2 regions of the Nocardioides sp. NPDC047086 genome follow, and region 2 is predicted to be linked to the other one. Evidence: riboswitches for the same ligand, from Rfam matches in the RefSeq annotation. Region 2 holds a riboswitch; the other holds the start of a gene.
What was found. Region 2 has a riboswitch for glycine ahead of gcvT (glycine cleavage system aminomethyltransferase GcvT). Riboswitches for the same ligand answer to the same signal wherever they lie in the genome.

Region 1 (7,242 bases), on a different contig from region 2:
GACGACGTCGAGGATTCGGCTGTGGCGGAAGAGCCCGCCGAAGAACCAGATTCCGACACGGTCGAGCCTGTCGAGCCGATCGAGGCCGCCGAGGCGGAGGAGCCGGCTGCCGAGGGGGACGACAAGGCCGAGGGGGCCGAGAAGGCCGATGAGCCCGCTGAGGTGACCGAGCCCGCCGAGGTCGCCGAGGCCGAGGAGCCGCCGAAGACCCCGGAGCCTGACACGTCGGAGGACGCGGAAGAGTCCGAGGAGGAGCCGGCACCGCTGGTCGGCCGGGCGCGGCTCTTCGACGCGCTCGCCCACTTCCGACGCGGCCAGGTGGCCGTGGCGGTCCTGCTCTGCGTACTCGGCTACGCCGCCGTGGTGCAGGTCCAGACGAACACCGAGGACTCGACGTACGCCGGTCTGCGCGAGCAGGAGCTGATCGACATCCTCTCCGGCCTGGCCGGCACCACGCAGAAGGCCCAGGAGCAGATCGAGGAGCTCGAGGCGACGCGCGACGAGCTCGAGGACCAGACCCTCCAGCAGCAGACCGCGCTCCAGCGTGCCGAGGAGCAGGTCGACACGCTGCGGGTGATCGCCGGGACCGTACCGGTCAGCGGTCCGGGGATCACGATCGAGATCGACCCGGGAGCCGATCCGCTGCGGCTGACCGCGCTCCTCGACCTGATCGAGGAGCTGCGTACCAGCGGTGCCGAGGCGATGGAGATCGAGGGGGCCGACGGCGAGGCCGTACGCCTGGTCGCGTCGTCCTCGATCGAGGTCAGCCAGCCCGGATCCGGGCTCAACGTCGGCGGCGAGATGATCAGCCCGCCGTACCGCCTCCAGGTGATCGGCCCGCCCGACACGCTGGCCGGCGCGATCGACTTCTACCAGGGCCCGCAGGACCAGCTCGAGGAGCAGGGCGCGGAGGTCACGGTGGAGTCGGAGGAGAAGATCGACATCGAGTCGATTCACACCGTGTCCCGCTGAAGGTTTCGTCGGTGGGGCGCAGTAGGGTTTCGACAACCGGTTCGCGGGACGATCTTCCGCTGCCAGACCAGCACACCTGAAGAGGAGATGGCCGTGTACCCCGAGGACCTGAAGTACACCAGCGAGCACGAGTGGCTGCGCAACCCTGGCGAGACCGAGGGCTCCGTACGGATCGGGATCACCAACTACGCTCAGGACGCCCTCGGCGACATCGTCTACGTGTCGATGCCCGCCGTCGGCGACACGATCAAGTCGGGCGAGAGCTGCGGCGAGCTCGAGTCGACCAAGTCGGTCAGCGACATCTACGCGCCGATCTCCGGCGAGGTCGTCGCGGTCAACGGATCGCTCGACGCCACGCCCGAGCTGGTCAACGACGACCCCTACGGCGGTGGCTGGCTCTTCGAGGTCACGCCGTCGGATCCTGCCGAGCTGGAGAGCCTCCTCGACGCCGCGGCGTACGAAGCATCACTCGACGCGTAACTCAACCGAACACCTGGGCCGACCTGATAGGTTGCGGATACCATCCCTCAACGTTGACTTGAGGGTAGGTGCCCGGCCCTCGATGAACCTGGAGCTCAAAAATGTCCGTGTGCCCCGCTTGCGGCAGCCAGAACCCCGACGAAGCGCGGTTCTGCTCGCAGTGTGGCGTAAGCCTGACCGGGACCGACCAGACCTCGACGATCCAGCTCGGGGCTGACGCCGACACCTCTGACCGGGTGCTCAGCCCGATCGAGGCGGCCACCGTCGAGGCCTTGCCGCGGGGCAACGGCATGCTCGTCGTGCAGCGTGGTCCCGGTGCCGGAAGCCGCTTCCTCCTCGACCAGGACACCGTGGTGGCGGGCCGCCACCCGGACAGCGACATCTTCCTCGACGACGTGACCGTCTCGCGTCGCCACGCGGAGTTCGCGCGCACCGGCGACACCTTCGAGGTCTCCGACGTCGGCAGCCTCAACGGCACCTACGTCAACCGCGACCGGATCGAGAAGGTCGTCCTCAAGGACGGCGACGAGGTCCAGGTCGGGAAGTTCCGGCTCGTCTTCTACGCCGGGCACGAAGGGGCGTAGCCATGGCCGCCGCCGCGATGCCTGACCCTCAACGGCCGGCTAGCGACTCGGGGGAGCGGCTCAACATCGGGCAGGTCCTGGATCAGCTGCGTCCGGACTTTCCCACGGTCACCATCCCGAAGATCCGGTTTCTCGAGGACAAGGGACTGATCAAGCCGGAGCGTACGCCCGCGGGCTACCGCAAGTTCTCCCGCCGCGATGTCGAGCGGCTGCGCTACGTCCTGAGGATGCAGCGCGACCACTACCTGCCGCTCAAGGTCATCGGCGAGCACCTCGACGCGATCGACCGGGGCCTCGAGCCGCCGGCGATCGAGCCGACCGTGCCGACCGTGCCTACGGTGGCCCTGACGCCCAGCGGCGCGCCAGGGGCGGAGTCGTTCAGGCGTACGGACAACATGCGGATCTCGCGGCGCGAGCTCCTCAAGGTGGCCGAGGTCGACGACGCGCTGCTCACCGAGCTGGAGAAGATGGCGCTGGTGGTGCCGCTGCGCAGCGGTCACTACGACACCGACGCTCTCGCGATCGCGCGCACGGCCAAGGAGCTGGCCAGGTTCGGCATCGAGCCCCGTCACCTGCGCGGTATGAAGGCCGCCGCCGACCGCGAGGTCGGCCTGATCGAGCAGATCGTGGCGCCGCTGCGGCGCCCGGGCAACGCCGGAGCGCAGGGCCGGGCCGAGGAGATCGGCAGCGAGATCGCCTCCCTGGCGGTCCGTCTGCACGCCACCTTGGTGAAGTCGGGACTGCGCGACCGCTGACTCGGTTCGTGTCGCCGGTCAACCGGGCTGCTGTAGCGACCCGGAGCCGGGTAGGGTGGATGACATGCGCGAGGTCGATGTGCTCGGAGTCCGAGTGGAGATGCCCTCCAACCAGCCGATCGTGCTGCTGCGCGAGGTGGCGGGTGAGCGATACCTGCCCATCTGGATCGGTGCGGTGGAGGCGACCGCGATCGCCTTCGCCCAGCAGGGCGTGGTGCCGCCCAGGCCGCTGACCCACGACCTGCTCAAGGACGTGCTCGAGGCGACTGGCAACGAGCTGACCGAGGTGCAGATCACCTCGGTCACCGACCGTGTCTTCTACGCCAACCTGGTCTTCGCCTCGGGCGTCGAGGTCAGCGCGCGACCCTCGGACTCGATCGCGCTGGCGCTGCGTACGGGGACCAAGATCGTCGTCTCCGACGAGGTTCTCGACGAGGCGGGGCTCGCCGTCCCGGCCGAGCAGGAGGACGAGATCGAGAAGTTCCGTGAGTTCCTCGACGAGATCACGCCCGAGGACTTCGAGTCCCACTGAGGCTCGGGCCGGACCGTCAGGCACCGAAAGTCTCAGGCTCTACTTGAGGGTTAGCCCCAACGACACGCCGGAGGGGTTCTTTGACCAGGGCCCTTGCGACGCTTACCTTGTAGTTGTCTCTGTTGTAACTCCAACGATGTGGTCCCCCCGCCGCAGCCGTTCATTCCCCGAGTGGAGTTACGCACAACGGAGTAGACGATGGAGGACATCGTGTTCGACCACGAGCAGAAGCCCGGCCACGGCGCCGACGACGCGCGACGCGCGGCGGAGCAGGCTGACGAGCAGGGCCTTCTCTTCACCGACGATGTCTCGCCCCTGCCGAGCGACACCGGTTACCGCGGCCCGACGGCCTGCAACGCTGCTGGGATCAGTTACCGCCAGCTCGACTACTGGGCCCGCACCGGTCTGGTCGAGCCGAGCGTGCGCGGCGCCACCGGCTCCGGCACGCAGCGGCTCTACTCCTTCCGCGACATCCTGATCCTCAAGGTCATCAAGCGACTCCTCGACGCCGGCATCTCGCTGCAGCAGATCCGTGCTGCCGTGCAGCACCTGCGTCAGCGGGGCACCGACGACCTGACCCGCGTCACCCTGATGAGCGACGGCGCCTCCGTCTACGAGTGCACCAGCAACGACGAGGTCATCGACCTGCTCCAGGGCGGGCAGGGCGTCTTCGGCATCGCCATCGGCGGGGTCTGGCGCGAGATCGAGGGCACGCTCTCCGAGCTCCCCAGCGAGCGTACGGTCGAGGACGGCGAGCAGGTCGCCTCGATGTCCGACGAGCTCTCCGCCCGCCGCGCCGCGCGCAGCGCCGGGTGATCTAGGACTCAGCCGACACCAGGCCCCGAGGCTCCGCGGAGACGGGACCTCGGGGTGCTGTCGTTTATGCTGGTGGTGCTGACCATCCCGCACGGGAGAGCTCCTCTCGAAGGGGCGCCGAAGGGGCAATTCCTCCCCGGAAACTCTCAGGCACCCACGACTGTGCGGACCAGGCAACTCTGAAGCGGCGCAGATGCGGTGACAGAGGGGGAGGGCTTACGAGTTGTCTCAAATGCCCTCAGGAGCCACTGTGTCCGACACACCCACCCTGTCCGAGCTCGACGCCGCCTCCCCGTTCGTGCAGCGCCATGTCGGGCTCTCGGCCGCCGACGAGGCGACCATGCTCGCGCGGCTCGGGTACGACTCGGTAGCGGCGATGATGGACGCCGCGGTCCCGGCCGGGATCCGCTCGGTGGAGTCGCTCGACCTGCCGGCCGCGCTGAGCGAGGCGCAGGTCGCGTCGCTGGCGCGGGAGATCGCGGCCTCCAACAAGCCCGGCGAGGCGATGATCGGGCTCGGCTACCACGCCACCGTGACGCCGCCGGTGATCCGTCGCAACGTGCTCGAGGACCCGAGCTGGTACACCGCCTACACGCCCTACCAGCCCGAGATCTCCCAGGGCCGGCTCGAGGCGCTCATCAACTTCCAGACCATGGTCGGCGACCTGACCGGCCTGCCGGTGGCCAACTCCTCGCTCCTGGACGAGGGCACCGCGGCCGCCGAGGCGCTGGCCCTGGTGCACCGCGCCAACCGCAAGGGATCCGGTCCGTTCGTCATCGACGCCGACGCGCTCCCGCAGTCGATCGAGGTCGTCAAGGTACGCGCCGAGGCGATGGGCCTCGAGGTCGTCGTGGCCGACCTCTCGCAGGGTCTGCCCGAGGGTGACGTGATCGGCGTGCTGGTGCAGTACCCCGGCGCCTCCGGCCGTGTGCCCGACCTGAAGCCGATCATCGACGCCGCCCACGAGCGGGGCGCGCTGGCCGTGGTCGCCGCCGACCTGCTCGCGCTCACCGTCCTGGAGGCGCCCGGCACCCTTGGCGCCGACGTCGTCGTCGGCTCGAGCCAGCGCTTCGGCATCCCGCTCTTCTACGGCGGCCCGCACGCCGGCTACATGGCCGTCCACGCGGGGATCGAACGGCACCTGCCCGGTCGTCTCGTCGGCGTCTCCGTCGATGCGGAGGGGCGGCCCGCGTACCGTCTCGCGCTGCAGACCCGCGAGCAGCACATCCGCCGCGAGAAGGCGACCTCCAACATCTGCACCGCACAGGTGCTGCTGGCCGTCGGTGCCTCGATGTACGCCGTCTACCACGGCCCCGCCGGGCTGCGGACGATCGCGACCCGGACCCACCGCTACGCCGCTGTGCTGGCCGCCGCGCTGAAGTCGGCCGGGCTCCCGCTGGTCTCGGAGACCTTCTTCGACACCCTGGGTGTCACCGTTCCCGGGCGGGCGGCCGATGTGGTCGCCGGGGCGCGTCGTTTCGGCGTACATCTTCGTCTCGTGGACGCCGACACCGTCGGCATCTCGACCTCGGAGGCGACCACCCGTTCGACTCTGTCGGCCGTGCTCAACGCCTTCGGCGTCTCGGGTGCGGACCTGGACGAGATCGACCGCACCACGGCCAGCGCGCTGCCCGATGCTCTGCTGCGCACCACCGACTACCTCACCCACGAGGTCTTCAACGCGCACCACAGCGAGACCCAGATGCTGCGCTACCTGCACAAGCTGTCGGCGCGCGACTACGCGCTCGACAAGGGCATGATCCCGCTCGGCTCGTGCACCATGAAGCTCAACGCGACCACCGAGATGGAGCCGATCTCGCTGCCCGGCTTCGCCGACCTGCACCCGTTCGTGCCCGTCGAGGACGCCGCCGGCTACGCGCGTCTCGTCGGCGAACTGGAGGAGTGGCTGGCCGAGGTCACCGGCTACGACGAGGTCTCCATCCAGCCGAACGCCGGCTCGCAGGGTGAGTTCGCCGGCCTGATGGCGATCCGTGGCTACCTGGACGCGCAGGGCCAGGGCCACCGCAACATCTGCCTGATGCCTTCCTCCGCGCACGGCACCAACGCCGCCTCGGCCGTGATGGCCGGGATGAAGGTCGAGGTCGTGAAGTCCTCCGAGGACGGCACCGTCGATCTCGACGACCTGCGGGCGAAGCTCGACGCTCACGGCGAGAACGTCGCCGCGATCATGGTGACCTACCCCTCGACCCACGGGGTCTACGAGGAGGGCATCACCGAGGTCTGCTCGCTGGTGCACGAGGCCGGCGGTCAGGTCTACATCGACGGCGCCAACTTCAACGCGCTCCTGGGCTACGCCAAGCCCGGCGAGTTCGGCGGCGACGTCTCCCACCTCAACCTGCACAAGACCTTCTGCATCCCGCACGGCGGTGGCGGTCCAGGCGTCGGTCCGGTCGCGGTCCGCTCCCACCTGGCGCCCTACCTGCCCTCGCACTCCTTGCACCCGGACGCCTCGAAGCGCTCGGGCATCGGCGCGATCTCGGCCGCTCCGTACGGCTCGGCGGGCATCCTGCCGATCTCGTGGGCGTACGTCCGGCTCATGGGTGCCGAGGGTCTGACCCGGGCCACCGCGGCAGCTGTGCTCTCGGCCAACTACGTCGCGGCCCGCCTGAACGAGCACTTCCCGGTGCTCTACCGCGGCGAGACCGGGCTGGTCGCGCACGAGTGCATCCTCGACCTGCGGCCGATGACCAAGGAGACCGGTGTCACCGTCGACGACGTCGCCAAGCGGCTCATCGACTACGGCTTCCACGCTCCGACGATGTCCTTCCCTGTCGCCGGCACGCTCATGGTCGAGCCGACCGAGTCCGAGGACCTCGGCGAGCTGGACCGGTTCATCGACGCGATGATCGCGATCAAGGGCGAGATCGACCGGGTCGCCTCGGGGGAGTGGACCGCGGAGACCTCGGTCCTGCGCGGTGCCCCGCACACCTCCCGCGCCCTCGTCGGCGACTGGGACCGCGCCTACTCGCGCGAGGAGGCCGTCTTCCCCCGCGGCATCGACCCCGACAAGTACTGGCCCCCGGTCGCCCGGATCGACAACACCTACGGCGACCGCAACCTGGTCTGCTCCTGCCCGCCGGTG
Region 2 (7,242 bases):
CCCGCCGACCGGGTCGCAGGTGAGGCCGAGGTTGTGCTCGATGCCGACCTCGGCGGCGTTCTCGACCTGCTCCGGGGTGCCGCCCAGCACCTCGCACAGCGCACCGGCGGCCATCGCGCAAGCCGAGCCGACCTCGCCCTGACAGCCGACCTCGGCGCCCGAGATCGAGGCGTTCGTCTTGCACAGGATGCCGATCGCGGCCGCGGTGAGCAGGAAGCGGACGATGCCCTCCTCGATCGCGGCCTCGTCCAGGCCGGCTGCCGGCGCCACGAAACGTACCCAGTAGTGCAGGACGGCGGGGACGATGCCGGCCGCGCCGTTGGTGGGGGCGGTGACGACCCGGCCGCCCGAGGCGTTCTCCTCGTTGACCGCCAGGGCGAACAGGTTGACCCAGTCCATGACCCGGAAGGGGTCCTGGGCACCGGCGCCGGAGGCCAGGTCGCGGTAGAGCAGCGGCGCGCGGCGCGGGACCCGCAGACCGCCGGGAAGTACGCCGTCGGTGACCGGATCACGGTCGCAGCCGGCCTGCACGCAGTCGGCCATCACCCGCCAGATCTCGAGGAGACCGGCGCGGATCTCGTCGTGCGTACGCCAGGTCAGCTCGTTGGCGCGCATCAGGTCGGAGACGCGGAACCCCTCGCGCTCGCAGGTGCTGAGCAGCTCGGCGCCGGTGGTGAAGGGGAAGCGGACGCGCGAGTGATCGGGCACGATCCGGGCGGCGCCGGACGCGTGCTCGTCGATGACGAAGCCGCCGCCGACGGAGTAGTAGGTCCGCTCCCGGCTCACCTGCCCCGAGGCGTCGTAGGCGGTGAACAGCATGCCGTTGGGGTGGCCCGGCAGGCTCTTGCGCCGATGCATCACCAGGTCGGTTCGGCTATCGAAGCGGATCGGGGTGTGACCGCCCAGCGACAGCTCCCCGCGGTCGCGGATGGCCGCCACCCGGCCGGACGAGGCGCGGGTGTCGACCGTCGCCGGCTCCTCCCCCTCGAGGCCGAGCAGCACCGCGCCCTCCGAGCCGTGCCCGTGGCCGGTCGCGCCGAGCGAGCCGTACAGCTCGGCCTTCACCCGCGTCACCGCGTCCAAGAGACCGTCCGCGACGAGACCGTCGACGAAGGTCATCGCCGCCCGCATCGGTCCGACGGTGTGGGAGGAGGAGGGCCCGATGCCGATCGAGTACAGGTCGAAGGTGCTCAAGGTCATCGCCACGACCGGGGTCGAGACGCCGCTGAGGTCAGCGGTCACGACGTTTTCACTCCTCGATCAAAGCGTCGTAAGCCGCAGCGTCGAGCAGATCGGGAGCGCCCGAGAGGCGCATCTCGAAGAGCCAGCCGGCGCCGAACGGGTCGCTGTTGATCAGCGCGGGGTCCTCGACGACGGCGGTGTTGACCGCGAGCACCTCACCGTCGGCGGGCGCGAAGAGGTCGCTGACCGACTTCGTCGACTCCAGCTCCCCGCAGCTCTCTCCCCCGGTGATCTTGGTGCCGACCTCGGGCAGCTCGACGAAGACGATGTCGCCCAGCGCCTCGGTGGCGAACGCGGTGACACCGACGCGCGCGACGTCGCCGCGGGTCTCGAGCCACTCGTGCTCGGCGGTGTAGGACAGGTGGGTCGGGTTGGTCATGGCGGTGCTCATTTCTTGGAGTAGAAGGGAAGGTCGACGATCTCGGCGTCCTCGCGACTGCCGCGCACGTCGACGTGGACCTTGGTGCCGGCAGCGGCAAGATCGGGCCGGACGTACGCCATCGCGATCGGGTGGCCGAGCGTCGGTGACGGGGAGCCGCTGGTGACGGTGCCGACCTCCTCGCCGGTGGCGGGGTCGACGACGGCGTAGCCGGCCCGCGGGGACCGGCGCCCCGCGGCGACCAAGCCGACGAGCACGCTGCGCGGGCCTTCGTCGCGGCGTGCGGCCAGGGCTGCATCTCCGACGAAGCCGTCGGGCTTGTCGAAGGAGACGACCCGGCCGAGGCCGGCCTCGAAGGGAGTCGTGTCCCGGTTCAGCTCGTGGCCGTAGAGCGGCATGCCCGCCTCGAGCCGGAGGGTGTCGCGGCAGGCGAGCCCGGCGGGGAGGAGCCCGTGCGGCGTACCGGCCTCGGTGATGGCCTCCCAGACAGCTGCGGCCGACGAGGGCGCGCAGTAGACCTCGAAACCGTCCTCGCCGGTGTAGCCGGTGCGGGCGAGCAGGACCTCGACCCCGGCGAGGGTGCCGGCGTCGATGGCGTAGTAGCGCAGCGAGGGGACATCCAGGTCGGTCAGGGCCGCGACGATCGAAGCCGAGGCCGGTCCCTGCACCGCGATCAGCGCCCACTCGGCGGAGGCGTCGTGGACCGCGGCGTCGTACCCCTCGGCTCGCGAGGCCAGCGCCGGTGCGACCACGTGGGCGTTGCTCGCGTTGGCGACGACCAGGTAGCGCTCCTGCTCGAGCCGGTAGACGACCAGGTCGTCGATGATGCCGCCGTCCTCGGCGCAGATCATCGAGTAGCGGGCGCCGCCGATGCCGATCGCCGACGGCCGGCCGACCAGGGCACGGTCCAGGGCGCGCCCCGCGTCGGGTCCGGTCACCTCGATCTCGCCCATGTGGCACAGGTCGAAGAGGCCCGCGGTGGTGCGTACCGCATGGTGCTCGGCGGTCTCCGAGCCGTAGCGGACCGGCATGCTCCAGCCGGCGAAGTCGGTGAACGAGGCACCGAGCGCGCGGTGGATCTCAGACAGAGGGGTAGGGACGGGTGAGGTCATCTGTGCGGGAGGCTCCCTGCTGGTGGGCGCCGAAAACGGCACCCGTGGACGGGTGACCTCCCCGCTCTGTCATCACTACCTGAGAGCTTCACCGCCCGATGGGGCGGCTTGCACCGTGGGTGCAGGATCGTCGGATCCTGACTTTCCAGAGGTCGCCTCACCACAGCGGTCGTTGGGGCCTGAGAGATTCTGGGGAGGTTTGCTCCTTCGGCGCCTCACCCGGGATGGGCAAGGACTCTCCCGCTGCGGTTCGAGTGGCGGATGTGAAGTTGTGCGGCACAACCTAGATCTGGTCACCTCGGCCGTCAACATCCGGGCAGCCCGACACCCCCTAACGGGAACTGTTCTCACCCGCTCTACGATGGCTCGGTGCCACCGACCAACGTCAGCACCCGGGTCCCCGTGGTCATCCTCACCGGCCACCTCGGGTCCGGGAAGACCACTCTGCTCAACCATCTGCTGCGCCAGCCCGGTGCTCGGGTCGGCGTGGTCGTCAACGACTTCGGCGACATCAACGTCGACGCCGGCCTCGTCACCGGACAGATCGACGAGCCGGCCTCGATCGCCGGCGGCTGCCTGTGCTGCCTGCCCGACGCCGGCGGCCTGGACGACGCGCTGGAGAAGCTGACCCACCCGCGGCTCGGCCTCGACGTCGTCATCGTCGAGGCCAGCGGGCTCGCCGAGCCCGGGACCCTGGCCAAGCTGGTCCGGTTCAGCGGCGTCGAGCGGGTACGCCGCGGTGGGCTCATCGAGGTCGTCGACGCCTCCGCCTACTTCGACACCCTCGACGACGGCCGGGGCCCGGCACCGGTCCGGTTCGCGGCCGCCTCCCTGGTCGTGGTCAACAAGACCGACCTGGTGCCGTCTGCCGAGCGTGAGGAGACGCTTGCCCGCATCGAGCGGCGCGTGCGGGAGCACAACCCCGAGGTCCATGTCGCGTACGCCGTGGGCGGCCGCATCGACCCGCGGCTCGTCTACGACGCCGCGGTGCCCGAGGACCCGCCCGACGAGCTGCCGATCGCCGCGATGCTGCGCGAGGCGGCCGCTTCGCACGAGGCCCATCAGCATGCCCGGGCCGTCACCGTGACGACGCCGGGCACCATCGAGCCGGCCCGGCTGATCGACCTGCTCGAGGAGCCGCCGGCGACGGCGTACCGGGTCAAGGGGACCGTCGCCGTCGCCACAGCCCAGGGGCCGCGCAGCTACCAGGTGAACCTGGTCGGGCGCAGCGCCCACGTCGCCGCCACCCGTACGCCCGGCGCTGCGAGCGAGCTCGTGGCCATCGGGCTGGAGCTCGAGACCGACGCGGTCCGGCAGCGCCTCACCGACGCCCTCGCCCCGGCCGAACGGCCGAGCACCGAGGGTCTTCGCCGGCTGCGCCAGCTGGTCCGCGTCAGCCTCTGACCAGCGGTCTCAGCCCGCGGCGCACGGTGAGGAGTGAGCACATCCACAACAGGTGCGCCGTCTCGGCCTCCTGAGCAGCTAGCCTCGTAGGCGTGAACCAGCCCAGCCCCAACACGCCCGATATCAAACCCAGGTCGCGCGCCGTCACCGATGGCCTCGAAGCCACCGCTGCCCGAGGGATGTTGCGGGCGGTCGGCCTCGGGGACGACGACTTCGCCAAGCCGCAGATCGGCGTCGCCTCGTCGTGGAACGAGATCACGCCCTGCAACCTGTCCCTGGACCGGCTCGCCAAGGCCGTGAAGAACGGCGTGCACGCGGCCGGCGGCTATCCGCTGGAGTTCGGCACCATCTCCGTCTCCGACGGAATCTCGATGGGCCACGAGGGCATGCACTTCTCACTCGTGTCGCGCGAGATCATCGCCGACTCGGTCGAAACCGTGATGAACGCCGAGCGGCTCGACGGCTCCGTCCTGCTCGCGGGCTGCGACAAGTCGCTGCCCGGCATGTTGATGGCGGCCGCTCGGCTCGATCTCGCCTCGGTCTTCCTCTACGCCGGTTCGATCATGCCCGGGCAGCTCGACGGCCGCGACGTCACGATCATCGATGCCTTCGAAGCGGTCGGGGCCTGCATCGCGGGGAAGATGAGCCGCGAGGAGGTCGCCCGCGTCGAGAAGGCGATCTGTCCCGGCGAGGGCGCCTGCGGAGGGATGTACACCGCCAACACGATGGCTGCTGTCGCCGAGGCGCTCGGCATGTCGTTGCCCGGTTCGGCGGCTCCGCCCGCAGTGGACCGCCGTCGCGACGGCTTCGCCCACCGCTCGGGCGAGGCGGTGGTCGGGCTGCTGCGCAAGGGCATCACCGCGCGTCAGATCATGACCAAGGAGGCTTTCGAGAACGCCATCGCCGTGGTCATGGCGCTCGGCGGCTCCACCAACGCCGTGCTGCACCTGTTGGCGATCGCCAACGAGGCCGAGGTCGACCTGGCCCTCGACGACTTCACCCGGGTGGGCGAGAAGGTGCCCCACCTCGCCGACCTCAAGCCGTACGGCAAGTACGTCATGAACGACGTCGACAGGATCGGCGGGATCCCGGTGGTGATGAAGGCGCTCCTGGACGCGGGACTGCTCCACGGCGACTGCCTCACGGTGACCGGGAAGACCATGGCGCAGAACCTCGCGGAGCTGAGTCCGCCCGCGCTCGATGACGACGTGATCCACTCCTTCGAGCGGCCGATCCACCGCACCGGTGGTCTCACCATCCTGACGGGCTCGCTCGCGCCGGACGGTGCCGTCGTCAAGACGGCCGGCTTCGACGACACGGTCTTCCGCGGCACCGCCCGGGTCTTCGACGGGGAGCGGGCCGCGATGGACGCCCTCGAGGAGGGTCGCATCGTCGCGGGCGACGTCGTGGTCATCCGCAACGAGGGCCCCAAGGGCGGACCCGGCATGCGGGAGATGCTCGCCATCACGGGAGCCATCAAGGGTGCTGGTCTCGGGAAGGACGTCCTGCTCGTCACCGACGGCCGGTTCTCAGGCGGAACCACCGGCCTGTGCGTCGGCCACATCGCCCCGGAGGCGGTCGACGCCGGGCCGATCGCCTTCGTCCGCGACGGCGACACCATCGTTCTCGACGTACTCAACCGGGCTCTCGACGTCCACGTGGACCCCGAGGAGCTGGAGAGCCGCAAGGTCGGCTGGGAGCCACTCCCCCCGAAGTACCGTCGCGGCGTGCTCGGCAAGTACCGCCGCACCGTGCAGTCGGCCGCGGTCGGCGCCGTCACGAGCTGACCGCGGCCGGCGCCTCAGCCGGCGCGGCGCACGATCCGCTCCATGTCGGTGATGATCACTCCGCGGGACTCCAGCTTGACCCAGCCCTTGGCGGCGAAGTCGGCGAGCGCCTTGTTGACCGTCTCCCGAGCCGCGCCGACGAGCTGCGCGAGCTCCTCCTGGGTCAGGTCGTGGCGTACGTGGAGGCCCTCGTCGGTCTCCTGACCGAACCTCTCGGCGAGGTCGAGCAGAGCCTTCGCCACCCGGCGGGGCGCATCCGCGAAGACCAGGTCGCCGATCACGTCGTTGGCCCGGCGCAGACGACCCGACAGCAGGGCGAGCAGCCCGCGCGTCACGCTCGGGCGCCCGTCGAGCAAGCCCAGCAGGTTATCGTGCGAGAGCGAGGCCAGCTCGACGTCGTCGGTGACGGCCGTGACCGTCGAGGAGCGCCGACCGGGGTCGAAGAGCGACAGCTCACCGAACACCTGGCCGGGCCCGAGGATCGCCAGCAGGCTGTCCTGGCCGTTGGCCGCGGCGCGGCTCAGCTTCACCTTGCCGGCGACGACGGCGTAGAGCCGGTCAGCGGCGTCGCCCTCGTGGAACAGCACCTCGCCACGCCGCAGGCGTGTCTGGCCCATCATCGCGAGCAACGCCGTCATCGACTCGTCGTCCAGCTCGCTGAAAAGCGGTGCGTGCCGAAGCACGTCTTGATCCATTACCCAGCCGCTCCTGTCGTCATGTGGCCGAAGCCCTCAGCGTACCGAGACCGACCGCCCCGACAGCGGATGTGTGTCCCGCATCGCACGCCTGTCGAGTGCGTTCTTCGCCACACCGGGCCCGGCGGGAAGCCTCCAGGCCCCGGCGTCGTTGTGATGAGCGTGAAGCTCTCCATGCTGGACCGGTCCCGCACGCGGGTGGGGTACGCCGAGGGCGCTGCGCTGACCCACACCATCGAGCGGGCGGTAGCCGCCGAGCGGCTCGGCTACCACCGGTTCTGGGTCGCCGAGCACCATGCCGTGCCGGGGATCGCGTCGGGATCGCCGCCCGTGCTGCTCGGCGCGCTCGGTGCGCACACGTCGACGATCAGGCTCGGGTCGGGCGGGGTGATGCTGCCGCACCACCAGCCGCTGGTCGTCGCCGAGCAGTTCCTCATGCTCGAGGCCCTCTATCCGGGACGTCTCGACCTCGGTCTGGGGCGCACGCTGGGTTTCACCGCACCCGTACGCCGCGCCCTGCGCCAGGATCTCGACGACCCGGACACGTTCGCCGAGGACATCGAGGAGCTCCGCGGCTACCTCGACCGCACCGCCGCGGTCACCGCCCGGCCGGCCGCTGCGCA

Region 1: linked by a shared signal. The riboswitch ahead of gcvP (aminomethyl-transferring glycine dehydrogenase) and the one ahead of gcvT (glycine cleavage system aminomethyltransferase GcvT) in region 2 are both predicted to bind glycine.

What each region holds. Positions count from the first base shown of each region.
Region 1 is NZ_JBEYUV010000036.1:7,404-14,645, forward strand. It holds gene ABZ796_RS22035 (DUF881 domain-containing protein) at 1-972, shown strand, start outside; gene gcvH (glycine cleavage system protein GcvH) at 1,066-1,452, shown strand; gene ABZ796_RS22045 (FHA domain-containing protein) at 1,554-2,036, shown strand; gene ABZ796_RS22050 (MerR family transcriptional regulator) at 2,039-2,791, shown strand; gene ABZ796_RS22055 (bifunctional nuclease family protein) at 2,856-3,323, shown strand; gene ABZ796_RS22060 (MerR family transcriptional regulator) at 3,522-4,139, shown strand; glycine riboswitch at 4,222-4,312, shown strand; gene gcvP (aminomethyl-transferring glycine dehydrogenase) at 4,390-7,242, shown strand, end outside.
Region 2 is NZ_JBEYUV010000034.1:54,234-61,475, forward strand. It holds gene ABZ796_RS21655 (L-serine ammonia-lyase) at 1-1,200, opposite strand, end outside; gene gcvH (glycine cleavage system protein GcvH) at 1,250-1,621, opposite strand; gene gcvT (glycine cleavage system aminomethyltransferase GcvT) at 1,630-2,733, opposite strand; glycine riboswitch at 2,890-2,986, opposite strand; gene ABZ796_RS21670 (CobW family GTP-binding protein) at 3,103-4,137, shown strand; gene ilvD (dihydroxy-acid dehydratase) at 4,230-5,924, shown strand; gene ABZ796_RS21680 (Crp/Fnr family transcriptional regulator) at 5,939-6,619, opposite strand; gene ABZ796_RS21685 (LLM class flavin-dependent oxidoreductase) at 6,776-7,242, shown strand, end outside.